2 regions of the Cupriavidus sp. H19C3 genome follow, and region 2 is predicted to be linked to the other one. Evidence: predicted binding sites of a transcription regulator. Region 2 holds the regulator's gene; the other holds the start of a gene.
What was found. Region 2 encodes LexA, which represses DNA repair genes until DNA is damaged. Its sites were predicted from a motif close to ACTGTATNNNNATACAGT; they were not measured.

Region 1 (9,729 bases), on a different replicon from region 2:
ACGGGATCGCCTTCCTCAAGGCGGTCAAGGCGTTGCCGGCCTATCGCTTCACGCCGGTGATCATGCTGACCACCGAGAGCCAGGAGGCCAAGAAGCGCGAAGGCCAGCTGGCCGGCGCCAAGGCGTGGGTGGTCAAGCCGTTCCAGCCGCCCACGCTGCTGGCGGCGGTCGAGAAGCTGGTGCTGCCATGAGCGAGGCCCGGCGGCTCGCCATCGCGGGCGAATTCACCATCTATCGCGCGGCCGAGCTGCGCGACGCATTGCTGGCCGTCATGGCGCCGGGCGCGTCGGACGTCACCATCGACCTGCATGAGGTCAGCGATATCGACAGCGCGGGCGTGCAACTGCTGATGGCGGCCCGCTGCACCGCGCTGGCCAGCGGCACGGCGCTGACGCTGGCCGAGGCCAGCGAGCCCGTGCGCAATGTGCTGCAACTGTTCGACCTGGCGGCGTTCTTCGGTGACGCGCTGCCTCCTGCCGGAGCCCTGGCATGAACATGGATCAGGCCCTGCAGGCCTTTATCGTGGAGAGCCGCGAGCTGCTCGAGGACATGGAGTCCGCGCTGCTACGCGTGCTGCGCGAGGACGACCCCGCCGATTCGATCAACGAGATTTTCCGTGCCGCCCACACCATCAAGGGCTCGGCCGGCTTGTTCGGACTCGACTTCATCGTCAACTTTGCGCATATCGCCGAGAGCGTGCTCGACAAGGTGCGTGCCGGCGACCTCGCCGTCAACGAAGCCGTGGTGTCCCTGCTGCTGGCCTGCGGCGACCATATCGCACGACTGGTCGATGTGGCCGCGGCCGGGCAGACCCAGATCGATCAGGAACTCGACGACGCGGCCGGCCCCCTGGTGGCGCGTCTCCATGCATACCTGGAGCAATCGCCGGCACCGGACGCGGTGACCGCCGACGCCGCGCCGGCGCACCAGACCGATGCCGCTGCGGGCATGCAGGACTGGCGGATTGCCTTGCGCTTTGGCCGCGACGTGCTGCGCAACGGCATGGATCCACTGTCCTTCCTGCGCTACCTCGGCAAGCTCGGCACCATCACGCGCATCGTGACGCGGTCCGATGCGCTGCCCCCGCTCGAAGAAATGGATGCCGAGTCCTGCTATCTCGGCTGCCAGATCGATTTCCGCAGCGATGCCGGTCTGGCCGCGATCGAGGGCGCCTTCGAATTCGTGCGTGACGATTGCGAGATCGGCATCGAGCCGATGATCGATCACGGGGCCACCACCATGCCCGGCCCCGGCACGCCAGCCCTGCCCGCACCGGAAGCGCCGGCAGAAGTGCGCAAGGCCGGCAAGGAAGGCAAGCCTGCCGAAGGGCAATCGGTGCGCGTCGACGCGGACAAGCTCGACCGTCTCGTCGATCTGGTGGGCGAGCTGATTACGGCGTCGGCCACGGCCATGCAGGCCGGCCGTGGGCTGCACAACACCGCGCTGCAGGAAGCGCATTCCACGCTCTACGGCCTGGTGCAGGAGGTCCGCGACAGCGCGCTGCAGTTGCGCATGGTCAAGATCGGCGGCACCTTCAACCGCTTCCAGCGTGTGGTGCACGACGTGTCGCGCGAGATCGGCAAGGACATTGCGCTGGTGATCAGCGGCGAGGAGACCGAACTCGACAAGACCGTGATCGAGAAGATCGGCGATCCGTTGACGCATCTGGTGCGCAACAGCATGGATCACGGTATCGAGCCAGCCGACGTGCGCATCGCCCGCGGCAAGCCCGCGCATGGCCGGGTGCGGCTCAATGCGTACCACGACTCGGGCAGCATCGTGATCGAGGTGGGCGACGACGGTGGCGGCCTCTCGCGCGACCGGATCCTCGCCAAGGCCATCGAGCGCGGACTGGTCGAGCCCGGCAAGGTGCTGTCCGATGCGGAGATCTATGCGCTGATCTTCGAACCTGGCTTCTCCACGGCCGAGCAGATCACCAACCTGTCGGGCCGCGGCGTCGGCATGGATGTGGTCAAGCGCAATATCACGGCGCTGCGCGGCACGGTCTCGATCGACAGCCAGCCCGAGGTCGGCACCACGGTGGCAATCCGGCTGCCGCTGACGCTGGCCATCATCAACGGCTTCCAGGTCTCCGTGGGCCGCTCCGTGTTCGTCCTGCCGCTGGAGGCGGTGGAGGAATGCGTGGAGTTCCGCGAGGACAGCGGCCACGACTTCATGGAACTGCGCGGCCAGGTGCTGCCGTTTATCCGCCTGCGCACGATGTTCGAGGTTCCCGAGGCGGCAACGGCGCGCCAGAGCGTGGTGGTGGTACGGCATGCCGGGCAGTGTTTCGGCATCATCGTCGACCGCCTGCTCGGCGAAGCGCAGACCGTCATCAAGCCGCTGGCGCGGATGTTCGCGCATCTGCAGGGCATCAGCGGCTCGAGCATTCTCGGCAGCGGAGAAGTCGCGCTCATCCTCGACGTCTCCGCGCTGGCCAGCCGCGCAATTGCCGGCCACCGCGCCGACCTGTCGGGGCCGGAAAACGCCACGCTCGCCCTGCCCGCCTGACTCTCACCCAACCGTTTACATCGTCTGAAAAGGAAAGACCATGTTTCGCAACATGAAGCTCGCGACCAAGCTGTTCGGGTCGTTCGTCATCGTGCTGACCCTGATGGTGGGGATCGGCATCTATGCCATCGCGCAGATGGCAACCGTCAACCACTCCACGGTGGACCTCGCCACCAACTGGATGCCCAGCGTCAAGCATATTCTCACCACGCGCTCCAACCTGCACCGCGTGCGCGTGCTGGAGCTGCGCTCGATCATGTCGCTCGATGCCAACGAGATTCGCGAATCGATTGCCGAGGCCAACGACCGCATCGGCGCGATGCGCAAGACGTGGGAGGAGTACGGCAAGCTGATCTCGTCGCCCGAGGAGAAGCACCTCTACGACACCATGAAGACCGATATGGACGGCTTTTTTGCCGAGCACGAGAAGCTGGTGGCCCTGAGCAGCCAGAACAAGAACGATGAAGCCAAGGTCATTCTCGACGGCGTTGGGCTCAAGCGCTACAACGCCGTGCGCGCCAGCAGCGACAAGCTGTCGGAACTGAACATCGCCGGCGGCGAACAGGCCTCGCGCGAAGCGGGCCGCATCTATGCCGCGGCGCGTAGCTGGGTGGTCGGCATCCTGATCGGCTGCAGCGTGCTGGCGCTCGGCATGGCGTTCGTGATTACGCGTTCGCTGGTGCGCCAGCTCGGCGGCGAACCGGGTTACGTGGCCGATATCGCCAACAGCGTGGCCAACGGCGATCTTACGCTCTCGATCCAGAGCCGTCAGGGCGATACCAGCAGCGTGCTGGCCGCCATGAAGCACATGGTGACGCGTCTCTCGCAGATCGTGACCGAAGTCAACGGCGGCGCGGAAGCCCTCGCCGGCGCGTCCGAGGAAGTCAGCGCCACGGCGCAGTCGCTGAGCCAGGCGTCGAGCGAGCAGGCATCGGGCGTGGAGGAAACCAGCGCCTCGGTCGAGCAGATGACGGCCTCGATTTCGCAGAACACCGAGAACTCGAAGGTGACCGACAGCATTGCCACCAAGGCCGCCACGGAAGCGTCGGAAGGCGGCGATGCGGTCAAGGCCACGGTCAGCGCGATGAAGCAGATCGCACAGAAGATCGGCATCATCGACGATATCGCCTACCAGACCAACCTGCTGGCGCTCAACGCGGCGATCGAGGCGGCCCGTGCCGGCGAACATGGCAAGGGCTTTGCGGTGGTGGCGGCCGAAGTGCGCAAGCTGGCCGAGCGCAGCCAGGTGGCGGCGCAGGAGATCGGCGACGTGGCCGGCTCCAGCGTGGAACTGGCCGAGCGTGCCGGCAAGCTGCTCGACGAGATGGTGCCGAATATCCGCAAGACCTCCGATCTGGTGCAGGAGATCACGGCGGCATCGGAGGAGCAGTCGTCGGGTGTCAGCCAGATCAACGCGGCCATGACGCAGCTGAGCCAGACCACGCAGCAGAACGCCTCGAACTCGGAGGAGCTGGCTGCCACCGCCGAGGAAATGAGCAGCCAGGCAGAGCAACTGCGCAACACCATGAGCTTCTTCCGCCTGGCCGGTGCCAGCACGCATGCCAACGCACCGGCGCGCAAGCCGGCGCGTGCCGCGGTGCGCAAGCCCGCGCCCAAGCTCGACCTGGCGCTCGCCGATGGCGAACTGGTCGACGAATCGCAGTTCGCGCGCTATTGACTGGAACGGGAGACAGCGATGGACAGTGTGGTTTCTGGCGCCACCGCGGGTACTCACGCGGACGCCGCCCAATACCTGACATTCCAGCTCGGCGGCGAGATGTTTGCCATCGGCATTCTCGCCATCAAGGAGATCATCGAGTACGGCACGCCGACCGTGGTGCCGATGATGCCGGCCACCGTGCGCGGCGTGATCAACCTGCGCGGCGCGGTGGTGCCGGTGATGGACCTGCAGGCCCGCTTTGGCCAGCGGCCGAGTCCGGTGGGCAAGCGCACCTGCATCGTCATCGTCGAGGTGCCCAACGGCGACGAGTGCCAGGTGGTGGGGGTGGTGGTCGATGCGGTGAACGAGGTCGTGGATATCGGTGCTGCCGATATCGAGCCGACGCCCTCGTTTGGCGCGCGCATCCGGTCCGACTTCATCGACGGCATGGGCAAGGTCAAGGGACGCTTTGTGATCCTGCTGAACCTCGAGCGCGTGCTGTCGCTCGAGGACATGGCATCGTTCGTGCAGATGTCGGCCGAGGCCCCGTCGATGGATGGCGCCACGGCGTGAGCATGCGGGGGCCAACGTGCGTCAATTGACCCTGACCGACCAGGAGTTCGGCAATTTCCAGCGCTTTATCTACGAGGCAGCCGGCATTACGCTGTCCTCGGCCAAGAAGGCGCTGGTCTGCGGCCGCCTGGCCAAGCGCGTGCACGCGCGGCAGCTCGATGGCTATGCGGCCTATTTCGAGCTGCTGCGCAGCCGGCGCGATACGGCCGAGGTGCAGATCGCGGTGGACCTGCTGACCACCAACGAGACGTATTTCTTCCGCGAACCGAAGCACTTCGAGCTGTTGCGCAGGCTCGCGCTCGCGCATCCCGGCGGGCGCCCGTTCCGCATCTGGAGCGCGGCATGCTCCAGCGGCGAGGAGCCGTACAGCATGGCGATGGTGCTCAGCGACTGCATGCAGGACCGTCCGTTCGAGGTACTCGGCACCGATATCAGCACGCGCATGCTGGCGCGGGCCCGCACCGGCCACTATCCGGACCAGCGCGCGCGCCTGATTCCGCCGCCCTATCTGAAACGCTTCTGCCTGCGCGGCCAGGGCGAGCAGGAAGGCACCATGCTGGTCGACCGCATCGTACGCAACAAGGTGCGCTTCGCCCAGGCCAACCTCAATGCCGCCCTGCCCGATGTGGGCCTGTTCGACACGATCTTCCTGCGCAACGTGATGATCTATTTCAATGGCCATACCAAACGCCAGGTGGTGGCGCGCGTGCTCGCGCAGCTGCGGCCAGGCGGCTATTTTTGCATCGGTCATTCGGAGAGCCTCAACGACGTGACCGATGCCGTCGAACAGCTGGCGCCGTCCGTATTCCGCAAGCCGGCATGACGACAATCAAGGTACTCGTGGTCGACGATTCGGCCGTGGTCCGGCAGGTGCTGGTCAACCTGCTCTCGGCGGCACCGGGCGTGGAGGTACTGCATGCGGTGGCCGACCCGCTGCTGGCGATGGAGCGCATGCGTACGCAATGGCCCGACGTGATCGTGCTCGATGTGGAAATGCCGCGCATGGACGGCATCACGTTCCTGCGCAAGATCATGACGGAGCGGCCCACCCCGGTGGTGATCTGCTCGACGCTGACCGAGAAAGGCGCCCGCACGACCATGGAAGCCATGGCCGCCGGTGCGGTGTCGATCGTCACCAAACCCCGCCTGGGCCTCAAGCAGTTCCTGCAGGAGGCCGCGGACGAACTGGTCGGCACGGTCAAGGCGGCAGCGCGCGCCAATGTGCGGCGGCTGGCGCCGCGCCCGGCCGCACCGCCGGCGCCGACGGCCAGGCATACGGCCGACGTCATCCTGCCGCCGGGGGCGCCGCGCGCCATGATCAAGACAACCGAGCGTGTGGTCGCCATCGGTACCTCGACCGGCGGCACGCAGGCGCTCGAAGCCGTGCTGACCGCCTTGCCGCGGGTGTCGCCCGGGCTGGTCATCGTGCAGCATATGCCGGAGAAATTCACCGCGGCCTTTGCCGCGCGGCTCGACTCACTGTGCGCGATCTCGGTCAAGGAGGCACAGACCGGCGACCGCGTGGTGCCCGGCCGTGCGCTGATCGCGCCCGGCGGCCGCCACATGCTGCTACGCCGCAGCGGCGCGCAGTATCACGTCGACGTGGTGGACGGGCCGCTGGTCAACCGCCACCGGCCGTCGGTCGATGTGCTGTTCCGCTCGGTGGCCAAATGCGCGGGAGCCAATGCGCTCGGCATCATCATGACCGGGATGGGCGACGATGGCGCCGCCGGCATGCTCGAAATGCGCACGGCCGGCGCGCGCACCGTGGCCCAGGACGAGCAGAGTTGCGTGGTGTTTGGCATGCCGCGCGAGGCGTTGCGGCGCGGCGGCGTCGAGCGCACGGTGGCGTTGGCCGAGATCTGGCGCGAGATCGGTAGCGCGTAGTTGCGGCAGCGGTGAGGATGGCAACGGCGATACGGCTGCCCCGGCTTCGGTTGTGCCGTACGGACCATACCGCACGGGCACATCCCACGCACAGTCCGCGCACAGGCGGCGCGCCTTGCGCTTGGCCAGCCGTTGCGTAGAATACTGTATAAATATACAGTATCGCGATGGAACTGCTCACCAAACTGGAAATCCTCGCCGACGCGGCCAAGTACGATGCTTCCTGCGCCAGCAGCGGTGCGCCCAAACGGGATTCCCTGGGCGGCACCGGCCTCGGGGCCACCACCGGCGCCGGCATCTGCCATAGCTTCACGCCCGACGGCCGCTGCGTGTCGCTGCTCAAGATCCTGCTGACAAATTTCTGCCAGTACGACTGCCAGTATTGCGTGAACCGCCGCTCGAGCAACGTGCCGCGCGCACGCTTTACGCCTGAGGAAGTCGTCACCCTGACGCTCGACTTCTACCGGCGCAACTACATCGACGGCCTGTTCCTGAGCTCCGGCATCATCCGCAGCGCCGACTACACCATGGAACAGCTGGTCGAGGTCGCCCGTGCCCTGCGCGACACCCATCAGTTCCGCGGCTATCTCCATCTGAAGACCATTCCGGATGCCGATCCGCGCCTGATTGCGGACGCCGGCCGGTATGCCGACCGTCTCAGCGTCAACATCGAGTTGCCGACCGATGGCGGGCTCGCCCGGCTCGCGCCCGAGAAGAACGCCGGCACCATCCGGCGTGCGATGGGCGCGATCCGGCTTGCGCAGGAGGAGGCGGAAGACGATCTGCGCATCGGATCCGGCGGCCGGGTTGGGGCGCGGGTGGGTGGGCCGTCTGTGCACGGCGATTCGCCGTCGCAGCGCGCGCCCGCGGGGCAAAGTACGCAGATGATCGTCGGCGCCGACGATGCCGACGACCGTACGATCCTGGAGACGGCGCAGACCTTATACGGCGCCTACAGGCTCAAGCGTGTCTACTACTCCGCCTTCAGTCCGATTCCCGACAGTCCGGCGGCCGTGCCGGCGACGGCGCCGCCGCTGCTGCGCGAGCATCGGCTGTACCAGGCCGACTTCCTGCTGCGCGGCTATGGTTTCCGGGCCGAGGAACTGTTTGCCGGCGGCGGCGCCCTGCCGCTCGATATCGATCCCAAGCTGGCCTGGGCGCTCGCGCACCGCGAGTCGTTTCCGGTCGATCTCAACCGTGCGCCACCGCGCCTGATCGCGCGCGTACCGGGCATCGGCATGCGCAACGCCAAGCGGCTGACCGCACTGCGGCGTGAGCGTGCCATCCGCTACCAGGACCTCGTGCGCCTGCGCTGTGCCATGGATACCGTCAGGCCGTTCGTGGTGGTGCAGGATTACCGGCCGGCGCTGGCCGAGCCCAGCTCCGAGCAGTTACGGCGCGCGCTGGCACCCGCGCCGCAGCGGCAGCTTTCGTTGTTATGACGCACGCGCACCCGCCCGTGCTGGTGGTGGACGGCGGCTATGGCAGCTGGCGCGCCCAGGCCCTGCGCGCGCTCGGTGCCGGCTGGCGGCCCGAGGCCCTGACCTGGGTCGAACGCGGGCCGGCATCGGCTGCGGGCATGGATGCCAACGCGCAGATGATGCTGGCACTGCCGGCTGGCGCCCCGCAGGCGACCGGTGCCACAGCCGCGGGCGACGGACGGGCCGGCATGGCCGCTACGCCAGGCGATGCGCCTGCGAACCCTCCCTCTACCTTGGGTAACGCGCCAGCGAGCGCATCGTGCGCCCCACCACCCGCCGTGCCGACGTCCCCGCGCGTACGCGTATCGAAGGAACTCTCCACGCTGCTGCAGGATGCCGCGCAATATCGCGCGCCAGAGCGCTGGAGTTTCCTGTATCGCGTGCTGTGGCGCTGGTGCCAGGGCGACCGGGCGGTAGCGTCCGCCGCCGATGAAGACGGCGCGCGCCTGCATGGGATGGCCAAGGCGGTACGGCGCGCCCGCCACGACATGATCGCGTACGTGCGCTTCCACCGGCGTGACGACGGCGACTTGCCGCCGGCGGCGATGCACGCTCCTGCAGCCGCAACTACCGCGGCCGGCTTCCCCGAGTTCCTGGCCTGGTACGAACCCGATCACGACGTGCTGCCCTACGCCGCCGAACATTTCGCGCGTCGCATGGGCCCATCGTCATGGTGGATTGCCACGCCGCACGGCACCGCCCTGTGGGATGGGAAGGAACTGCAGTATTCGTATGCGCCCGTCGATGCCAGCGCATTCCGCGCCGGCACGGGTGCCGACCAGGTGGAGTCGCTGTGGCTGGCCTATTACCGCAACATCTTCAATCCGGCCCGCCTCAACGAAGCTGCCTTGCAACAGCATATGCCGGTGCGTTTCTGGAAGGGCCTGCCGGAGGGCCCGCTGATACCGGCGATGATTGCCAAGGCGCGCAACGGCGCGCGACGGGTCGGACAGGCACAGGCCGTCGGCATGATGCCCGGCAAGGCGGTGGCGATGGATGCGCGCCAGGCACTGCCGGCGCGGCCGGCGCCGTCGTCGCTCGACCAGTGCCGCCGGTGCGACCTGTGGCGCCATGCCACCCAGGCCGTGCCAGGCATGGGCCCCGACAATGCGCGCATCATGCTGATCGGCGAGCAGCCGGGCGACCACGAAGACCTGGCCGGGCGCGCGTTTGTCGGTCCGGCCGGCCAGATCCTGGACGATGCCTTGCGCCGCGCCGGACTGCCCCGCGAGACGGTTTTCCTGACCAACGCGGTCAAGCATTTCAAATGGGTCGCGCGCGGCAAGCGGCGCCTGCACCAGACGCCAGGTCAACAGGAAGTGGAAGCCTGCGCGCACTGGCTCGAAGCGGAACTCGCGCGCGTGCGCCCGGCGGTGATCGTCACGCTCGGCGCCACCGCACTGGGCGCGGTGCTCGGCCACAAGGCCAATATGCACGACTATCTCGACCGGCCGGTGCGGCTGGGCGAGGCGTGGCTGGTGGCGACGTGGCATCCGTCCTATGCGCTGCGTGTGGACGATAGCGAGACACGTGTCGGGGTGATCGGGCAGATCAGCGCCGCGTTGGCGCGGGCACGCGAGTTGAGCGCAAGTTGAGCGCAAGTTGAGCAGGAGTTGA
Region 2 (9,729 bases):
AAATCGAGATGCCGCGCCACGTCGCCATGCAGCAGCGCGCCGGTGGTCACCATCTCGGTATAGAGCCAGGTGTGCTGGCTTAGCGAGCGGTGAAACATGCGGCAATGGCGATCGGTCCAGTCCATCATGGGAGCGACCGAGATGCGGCGGGGATTGACTTTCATCGACAAGGATTGGCAGGGCGCGGGTGGCGCGGGCATTCCGGACGGGCGCGTGGTGCGGGTGATCGGGTTGATCGGCCGCGCGCCGGGCACGAAAAACACAGCAGTATAGGCGAGCCCGTGCGATCGTGCTTGGCGTGCTGGATGGGTTGGAGGCGTGACGCCGACGCCTGGGTCGTCTTCGGGTCGCATGGTTCTGCGCGGACGTGTGGCACCGCACCAAGCGTTACGTAGTGCCTGCTGAAATCAGCTAGCATTCCCAAGCTTTCCCCAAGCTTTCATTTTTGTCATGCAGGCGTCCTGGCCTGTCACACAAAAGCGAGAAACCATCGTGAACGCACCCATGGGGTATGACGAGTTTGCCGCGCTCACGACCTACGAGAAGGTGATTCCGCCCGGCGTGCTAGCCGAGATCAATGCTGCCATTGACTCGTCATTCACGCCGCAGCCCGTGCGCGTGCAGCCCCGGGAGGTGGCGGATATCCTGCGGCAGGTCGACGCCTTCGCGCAGCTCGAATCGAGTGCCTGTGCAACGACGCGTGCCTTTGCGCGCCTGATGGCCAGGGGGCCGCTGGAAGACCGGCCCCATCATGTCTTGCGATGCGTCAGCGTGGCCAATCATCCCGATGGTCATTGCCGGCACTTCGACTCGCATCTGCTGACGTTGCTGATTCCGCTCCAACTGGCTGCGCCGGACGCGTTCTTCAACGGCGACCTGGTGGTGTATCCGCGCGTACGGCGTCGCATTTCCACGATCGGCAACGTGCTGTGCAAGCTGCGACATGGCATCCAGCGCAATCTGCCGTTTGCCTTGCGCAAGCGGCTAACGCTACGCGATCTGCGCCGCGGCCGGTGTACGCGCGTGGGCGTGCAGCCCGGCAACGTCTACGTTTTCAACGGGTTTGCGCTCAAGCACGCCAATCTGCATGTGGAGGCGGGGCAGCGGCGCTCGTTGCTGATCCACTATTACGATCCCGGCTTCTCGCTTGGCTTGAGCAAGGTGCTGCGCCTGATGCGGAAAATGCGCGATCGCCTGCATCGCAATATGACGGGAATGTATTGATCACGACGGCAGTGGCGCGCATTGCCTTGCCAAGGATGCCAGCGATGCGCGCCGTGCTGGCATCGGCAAATAGGCGAAAAAAAACCGGTACTCGGCGGGGAAGCGTCAAGTTCCGGTTCTGCGCATCGGCGCGGATAACGAGTGCAGCAAATTTGCCGCACCGACAGAATTAAATCATATTTAGGTGCGAGTTAAGTGGGGTCTCAAACTACGCGTTGTGAGCCTGCAACTGCATTTTTTACAACGCACGGGTCGCACAAACGGCCTGCTTGCACTTTGATGCTGCGTAGCCTTTTGCGTCTGCTTCACGCGGCCAGCTTGGCGGGCAATTCGTCGAGTTCCAGCATGCGGCAGATTGCGGCCATGCTGCCGACCATCGTACGGCGCTGCGCACCCTGGTAGACGCGGACGCCCTTGGTTTGCCGGAACGGCACCGGCTTGACGGGACGGCGGGCGGCGATGGAATTGATTTGCGGCATGGCTACACCTCGTGATTTGAGACAGCAAGGGGCCGCGCCCGTCGTTCAGCAGGAACGGAGCGGCTGGGGCAATGCAAGGCGGATCAATGTACGGCACATCCCTCGTTGCCAGCCTGGCAACCGCGCCGCCTTGGAAGTCAGATGCCGGAAGTCAGAAGCCGGACGAGCGAATCAGTCCAACTGCTATGCCTTCCAGGGAAAACTCTTCGCGGCCGGGCTGCACCACGATGTTCGGATAATCGGGATTCTCGGCGATCAGTTCGATGTTGCCGCCACGACGCTGCAGTCGCTTGACAGTGACATCCTCGCCAAGGCGCGCCACCACGATTTTGCCGTTCGGCGCCTCGCTGGCGCGCTTGACGGCGAGCAGGTCGCCATCGAGGATGCCGGCGTCGCGCATGCTCAGGCCGCGCACCCGTAACAGGTAGTCGGGCCGATCGTCGAAGACCGTGGCATCGACGTGGTATTGCCGGTCGATATGTTCCGCGGCAAGGATCGGGCTACCGGCAGCGACGCGGCCGACCAGCGGTAACGTGAGTTGCATCACCCCTGCCATCGGCAGCGAGAACTGGTCCGGTAGCTCGGAATCGCTGCGCGTGACCTTGAGGCGGATGCCGCGCGAAGCGCCGGGCGTCAGCTCGATCACCCCCTTGCGCGCCAGCGCCCGCAGATGCTCCTCCGCCGAGTTGGGTGAGGAGAAGCCGAACTCCGCAGCGATTTCCGCGCGGGTTGGCGGAAAGCCGGTACTCCGGATGGTGTTCCGGATGAGGTCGAAAATCTGCTGCTGCCGCGGTGTGAGGGTCGCCATGGGTCGCCTGTCAGTCCGTGATTCTGCGATTGTTCTAGGTCGTTCTACTTCGTCTTCTGGACCGTGCTACCACTCGCGCTATCTGGCGCAACGCACGACCAGCACTGTATGTTTAAACAGTATGCTGTGATTTTATACAGTATCGTGTGAAGTGCAAGCACAATCTTAGGCGGGGCCGCCCCGACGTTGCCATTGCGCGGCGTGTGTGGCGGATATGCCCGGGTGTATCGGATGCGCACGCGCACTCGCCGGGGCGCCGCGCCATTGGGGCCAGCCGCAATGCCGGAGCACGGGGCAGGGCCGCTACAATCGGCGGCCATATCTACCGCTTGCGCATGCTTTGCCGCATGCCGCCTCCATGTCCGCTCCGTTCTCGCAGTTGCCTCGTATCGTCGTGCTCGCCACTGGCGGCACCATCGCGGGCTCGTCCGGCAACCCGGGCAGCAGCGCCCAGTACCAGGCTGCCACCGTGCCGGTGAGCGCGTTGCTGCAAGGCGTGCCCACGCTCGCGGCGGTGGCGCGGATCGAGGCCGAGCAGGTAGCGCAGATCGACAGCAAGGACCTGACGTTCGCGCTGTGGAGCGTGCTCTCGGCACGTATCGCGCACTGGTCCGCCCAGCCCGATGTGGACGGCATCGTCATTACCCACGGCACCGATACGCTCGAAGAGACGGCGATGTTCCTGCACCTGACGCAGCCCTGCGCGGTGCCGGTGGTGCTGACGGCGGCCATGCGGCCGTCGACCTCGCTGTCTGCCGACGGCCCGCTCAACCTGCTCGACGCCGTGCGTGTGGCGGGCAACGCGGCCGCGCGCGGCAAGGGCGTACTGGTGGTGCTGAACCAGCAGATCCATGCGGCGCGCGATGTCGTCAAGGCACATACCTCGGCCGTGGATGCGTTCGTCTCGCCGCTCACCGGGCCGCTCGGCTTTGTGCAGGACGATCATGTGCGCGTGCTGCGGCAGCCCCTGTCCGGCGGTCGACGGCTGCCGGTGCCGCACGACTGGCCGCCGGTCGAGATCGTGGCCAGCTACGCCCAGCCGGGCCGGGGCATGGTGGACGCGCTGGTGGCCGCCGGCGTGCGCGGCATCGTGGTGGCGGCCGCCGGCAACGGCTCGGTGCACGAGGTGCTGGGCGCGGCGCTGGCCGATGCCGCCCGTGCCGGCGTGGCCGTGGTACGCAGTTCGCGTACCGGCGCGGGCCACGTGGCGATTCCGGAGACGCCGCGCGCGCTGCCGGGGGCGTTTCCGTCCGCGCTCGACCTCAATCCGTACAAGGCGCGCGTGCTGCTGATGCTGGCCCTCGCCGCCGATCCCGCGCTGGGTACCGTGCCCGCGCGCCTGCAGGACGTGCTGCGCCAGTACTGAGGCGTGGCGAGGCATGGCGGGCGGAAGCCCGCCGAGCGGCGGACGGGAGCGCGCCGGTATGGGGGCGTATGGGGACTGTATGGGCCGCGGCTTGCGGGATCGCAGGGCGCGGGCTATACTCGCGGGCTATCCAACCTTGCCGCACCGGACGTGACGCCCGGGTGGCTTCATCCAAAAGGAGCGTCAATGCGTCATTACGAAATCGTCTTTATCGTCCACCCGGACCAGAGCGAACAAGTGCCGGCGATGATCGAGCGCTACAAGCAGCTCGTGACCTCGCAGAATGGCCAGGTGCATCGCGTGGAAGACTGGGGCCGCCGTCAGATGGCCTACATGATCCAGAAGCTGGCCAAGGCCCACTACGTTTGCCTGAACATCGAATGCGGCAAGGACACCCTGGCCGAACTCGAGCACGCCTTCAAGTTCAACGACGCCGTGCTGCGTCACCTGATCGTTCAGACCAAGAAGGCTGAAACCGCTCCTTCGCCGATGATGAAGGAAGTGCAGCGCGAAGAAGCCCGCAAGGCCGCGCAAACGACCACGGAAGGCCAGGCCGCCTGAGCGCGGACTGCGGTGCCAGCGCATAGCGCGTCTCGCGTCAGCACCCTGGGTGCGATGGGCGGGGGCGGCACGGCAAAGCAGATCACGGGATCGATGCGGTGAACCAGCTCCGGCTAGCCGCCACCCTCGTCGAACGCGATGCCCTGCGCTATACGCCGGCCGGTGTGCCCGTCGTCAACTGCATCCTGCAGCATGCCGGCGAGGTACTGGAGGCGGCGACGCCCCGGCAGGTGGAGTTCGCGATCGCGGCATTGGGGATCGGCCCGGTGGGCCAGAAGCTGGAGCGGCTGCCGCTGGGTACGCTGCTCGACTGCGAAGGATTCCTTGCCCGCAAGCACCGCAACAGCAAGACGCTGGTCTTTCACATCACTGGATGTAGAGCATTCGAAAAGGATTGAATCATGGCATTCGTCAAACGTGACAACAAGAACAAGAAGCGCTTCCAGCAACAGAACCCGCTGTTCAAGCGCAAGCGCTTCTGCCGCTTCACCGTGGCAGGTGTGGAACAGATCGACTACAAGGATCTGGACACGCTGAAGGACTTCATCGGCGACAACGGCAAGATCACGCCGGCTCGCCTGACCGGTACCAAGGCACACTATCAGCGTCAGCTCGATACGGCCATCAAGCGTGCGCGTTTCCTCGCGCTGCTGCCGTACACCGACCTGCACAAGAACTGATCGTCCCCAGGACCGCAAGGAGAAATACACGATGCAAGTCATTCTGCTGGAAAAAGTCATCAACCTGGGCAACCTCGGTGACATCGTTCGCGTGAAGGACGGTTACGCTCGTAACTTCCTGATCCCGTCGAAGAAGGCCCGCCGTGCAACGCAGACGGCCATCGCCGAGTTCGAAACCAAGCGCGCCGAGCTGGAAAAGGCTGCCGCCGAGAAGCTGGCCGCCGCGCAAGCCGAAGGCGAGAAGCTGAACGGCCTGACCGTTCAGCTGACCCAGAAGTCGGGTGTTGACGGTCGTCTGTTCGGTTCGGTCACCAACGCCGACATCGCCGAAGCACTGGGCACCCAGGGCTTCAAGGTCGAGAAGTCGCAAGTGCGCATGCCGAACGGCCCGCTGAAGGTCGTGGGCGACCACCCGGTCAACGTCGCGCTCCACACCGACGTGGTGGTGGACGTGACCGTGTCGGTGCTGGGCGAGCACGTTTAAGACGTCTTTCCCTCCGCAGCACGTTGCAAAAAGGCAGGAGCCTCGCTCCTGCCTTTTTGTTTTTGGACCGCCGGGGCCATCGGCCCCATCGCCGCCGCTATAATCCCACCCCATGAACGCGCCCGCCGCCGACCCCCAACTCGACAGTCTCAAGGTTCCGCCGCATTCGATCGAGGCCGAGCAATCGGTGCTCGGTGGCCTGTTGCTGGACAACGCCGCCTGGGACCGCATTGCCGATTTCCTGTCGGAAGCGGATTTCTATCGCTTCGACCACCGTTTGATCTTCCAGAGCATTGCGCGCCTGATCGCCGCCACCAAGCCGGCGGACGTGATTACGGTCTACGAGATGCTGCAGGTGGCCGGCAAGTCCGAGGAAGTCGGTGGCCTGGCCTATCTGAACTCGCTGGCGCAGAATACGCCGAGCGCGGCCAATATCCGCCGCTATGCGGAGATCGTGCGGGAGCGTTCGGTGCTGCGCAAGCTGGTGACCGTGGCCGACGATATCGCCTCGGCGGCATTTGCCCCCAAGGGCCGCGAGGTGCGCGAGCTGCTCGACGAAGCGGAATCCAAGGTGTTTGCCATCGCCGAAGAGGGCGCGCGCGGACAGCAGGGCTTTCAGGAAATCCAGCCGCTGCTGACCCAGGTGGTCGAGCGCATCGACGAGCTGTATCACCGCGACTCGACCTCGGACGTGACCGGCGTTCCCACCGGCTTTATCGACCTCGATCGCATGACCAGCGGCATGCAGCCCGGCGACCTAGTCATCGTGGCCGGCCGCCCGTCGATGGGTAAGACGGCGTTCTCCCTGAATATCGGCGAACACGTGGCGGTGGAGCAGGGCCTGCCGGTGGCGGTGTTCTCGATGGAAATGGCCGGCACGCAGCTGGCCATGCGTATGCTCGGCTCGGTCGGACGGCTCGACCAGCACCGGCTCCGTACCGGCCGCCTGCTCGACGAAGACTGGCCGCGCCTGACCCATGCCATCCAGCGCATGAACGACGCGCAGCTGTTTATCGATGAGACGCCGGCGCTGAATCCGATGGAATTACGCGCCCGCTCGCGTCGTCTGGCGCGCCAGTGCGGGCAGCTCGGCCTGATCATCATCGATTACCTCCAGCTGATGTCGGGATCGGGCGGCGGCGAGAACCGCGCAACCGAGATCTCGGAAATCTCGCGTTCGCTGAAGGGGCTGGCCAAGGAACTCAACTGTCCGGTAATCGCACTGTCACAGCTGAACCGCAGCCTGGAGCAGCGACCCAACAAGCGCCCTGTGATGTCCGATCTGCGTGAATCGGGCGCTATCGAACAGGATGCCGACGTGATCCTGTTCATCTATCGCGACGAGGTGTACAACCCCGATTCGCAGGACAAGGGCACTGCGGAAATCATCATCGGCAAGCAGCGTAACGGCCCGATCGGTACGGTGCGCCTGACCTTCCTGGGGCAGTTCACCAAGTTCGACAACTTTTCGGGCGGCCCGGCGTTCTTCGACAATGACACCTGAGCGGGCGGCGCACGGAAGCGTCCTGCCCATCCGTGCAACACCCGGACGCATGCATGCGCCCGTTCGGCGCCGCAACCCTGTAAAATATTGCGTTTTGATGACAGCCGCCTTCTGTGCGGCTGTCATGCCATAAGCGTCTCCCCCGGCGTCTCCCCCGGCGCCTGCCCCGTTTTTTTTGTAAACGATTTCTACGCGTGCGACGGCACGCATCAAGGACATTTCATGTTCGGCCGATTCATGCCCACCGAGGGCAAGTTCTTCGAATACTTCAACCAGCACGCCGACTGCGCGGTCGCGGCGGCGCATGAACTGGAAGCGCTGGTCAACGACCTGCCCAATGCCGAGGCCCATGCGCGCCGTGTGCAGGCCACCGAGAAGAAGGCGGACCGCATCACGCACGACACGATCGATCTGCTGCACAAGACCTTCATCACGCCGCTCGACCGGGACGAGATCCACAACCTGATCACGACCATGGACGACATCCTGGACCTGATGGAGGACGTGGCCGAGACGATTTCGCTCTACGACGTGACCAACCTGACCGAGGAAGCGCGTCACCTGGCCACCATCTGCGTGCAGTGCTGCGACCAGGTCAAGATTGCCGTGGGCCTGCTCGAGGACATGAGCAATGCCGGCGCGATCCTGAAAACCGCCCAGCAGATCGACCAGCTCGAGTCCGAGGCCGATCGCGTGATGCGCGCGGCGATGTCGAAGCTGTTCCGCGAGGAAACCGACGTCAAGCGGCTGATCAAGCTGAAGGCCATCTACGAACAGCTCGAGACCATCACCGACAAGTGCGAGGACGTTGCCAACATCATCGAAGGCATCGTCCTGGAGAACGCGTAAGACGCGGACGCCATGCAGACCATTCAAATGAGCTTGTGGGTCATTGGCCTGCTCGTCGCGCTGGCCTTGCTGTTCGACTTCATGAACGGCTTTCACGACGCGGCCAATTCGATTGCAACGGTGGTATCCACGGGCGTGCTCAAGCCGCACCATGCCGTGGCCATGGCGGCCATGTGCAACGTGGTGGCGATCTTCGTGTTTCACCTGAAGGTGGCAGCCACGGTCGGCACCGGTACCATCGACGTTCATATCGTCGATCACTACGTGATCTTTGGCGCGCTGATGGGTGCCATCGTGTGGAACGTGATCACGTGGTTCTACGGCATTCCGTCGTCGTCCTCGCATGCGCTGATCGGCGGCCTGGTGGGTGCCGCGGTGGCCAAGGCCGGCACCGGTGCGCTGGTGGGCAACGGGCTGATCAAGACCGTGGCCTTCATTCTGATCTCGCCGCTGCTGGGGTTTCTGCTCGGGTCGCTGATGATGATCGTGGTGGGCTGGACCTTCTTCCGCACGCCACCCTCGCGCGTGGACCGCTGGTTCCGTCGCCTGCAGCTGGTATCGGCGTCGCTCTATAGCCTGGGCCATGGTGGCAACGATGCGCAGAAAACCATCGGCATCATCTGGATGCTGCTGATCGCCAGCGGGCATGTCGCGGCAGGCGGCGCGGAACCGCCCGTGTGGGTCATCATCAGCTGCTACGTGGCCATCGGCCTGGGTACGCTGTTCGGCGGCTGGCGCATCGTGCGGACCATGGGTCAGAAAATCACCAAGCTGAAGCCGGTGGGCGGTTTCTGCGCGGAAACCGGCGGTGCAATGACGCTGTTCATCGCCTCGGCGCTGGGCGTGCCGGTCTCGACCACCCATACCATCACGGGTGCGATCGTCGGCGTGGGCTCGGCACAGAAGATGTCGGCGGTGCGTTGGGGTGTAGCCGGCAATATCGTCTGGGCCTGGGTGCTGACGATTCCGGCGTCGGCCTTTATGGCGGCCATCGCCTGGTGGGTCGGCACGCATATCCTGTAACGACTGCCGGGTGCCTGTCCGGCGGCCGGCCTGTGCGCCGGCCTGTGCGCACGCTTGCGTGTCGGTTTGCACCGTCGGTTTGCGCCGTCGATTTGATCAGTCGGTTCGATCAGCGGCCGGCGGGCTACTGAAGGTTGGCGAAGGCTGCGATAGGATCGTCGTCGGGCGCAGGTGCCGCCGGTGGCGGTGCTGAAGGTGCGATCGGCGCTGGTGGCTGCATCGACGGCACCGGCGCAGCCGGCTCCGGCAGGCTGTATGCGGCTACCACGCGCCGCGCGCCGTTGTAGCGCGTGGCCCAGTACGACTTGCCCATATCCTCGAGCCGCACGGTACCGCCCGTGGCCGGCGCATGCACAAAGCGATTCTGGCCGACATAGATGCCCACGTGCGAGTTGGCGCGGCCGGTGGTGTTGAAGAACACCAGGTCGCCCGAGGCGACTTCGCCGCGGTCGAGCGAGGTGCCGCGCTTGCCCATCTGTTCGGTGGTGCGCGGCAGTGTCACATTGGCGGCGCGCTGGACCACGTAGCGCACCAGGCCGCTGCAATCGAAACCGGCATCGGGCGTATTGCCGCCATAGCGATAAGGGGTACCGACCAGCGACATCGCCTGGATCGAGATTTCCTCGAGTCCGGCGCTGGGATCGTTCATGGGCTTGCCCGGTGCGCGCGAGGGCAGGGACGTGTGGCGCGCCGGCGGGCCGCCGGCACAGGCGGCCAGCAGCAGGGCCGCCGCGCAGAGCGCGGGTAGACG

Region 1: a site for LexA is predicted at 6,775-6,792, ahead of DFLDMN_RS23465 (putative DNA modification/repair radical SAM protein). Genes of this name have one in related genera too.

What each region holds. Positions count from the first base shown of each region.
Region 1 is NZ_CP184986.1:887,232-896,960, reverse strand. Features, by position in the region: gene DFLDMN_RS23500 (response regulator) at 1-191, shown strand, start outside; gene DFLDMN_RS23495 (STAS domain-containing protein) at 188-493, shown strand; gene DFLDMN_RS23490 (chemotaxis protein CheA) at 490-2,511, shown strand; gene DFLDMN_RS23485 (methyl-accepting chemotaxis protein) at 2,552-4,189, shown strand; gene DFLDMN_RS23480 (chemotaxis protein CheW) at 4,208-4,744, shown strand; gene DFLDMN_RS23475 (CheR family methyltransferase) at 4,761-5,567, shown strand; gene DFLDMN_RS23470 (protein-glutamate methylesterase/protein-glutamine glutaminase) at 5,564-6,631, shown strand; gene DFLDMN_RS23465 (putative DNA modification/repair radical SAM protein) at 6,799-8,073, shown strand; gene DFLDMN_RS23460 (UdgX family uracil-DNA binding protein) at 8,070-9,707, shown strand.
Region 2 is NZ_CP184985.1:513,969-523,697, forward strand. Features, by position in the region: gene dusA (tRNA dihydrouridine(20/20a) synthase DusA) at 1-164, opposite strand, end outside; gene DFLDMN_RS02365 (hypothetical protein) at 493-1,224, shown strand; gene DFLDMN_RS02370 (hypothetical protein) at 1,530-1,703, opposite strand; gene lexA (transcriptional repressor LexA) at 1,855-2,511, opposite strand; gene DFLDMN_RS02380 (asparaginase) at 2,870-3,877, shown strand; gene rpsF (30S ribosomal protein S6) at 4,064-4,438, shown strand; gene priB (primosomal replication protein N) at 4,537-4,836, shown strand; gene rpsR (30S ribosomal protein S18) at 4,840-5,118, shown strand; gene rplI (50S ribosomal protein L9) at 5,150-5,602, shown strand; gene DFLDMN_RS02405 (replicative DNA helicase) at 5,715-7,106, shown strand; gene DFLDMN_RS02410 (DUF47 domain-containing protein) at 7,329-7,955, shown strand; gene DFLDMN_RS02415 (inorganic phosphate transporter) at 7,968-8,978, shown strand; gene DFLDMN_RS02420 (C40 family peptidase) at 9,103-9,729, opposite strand, start outside.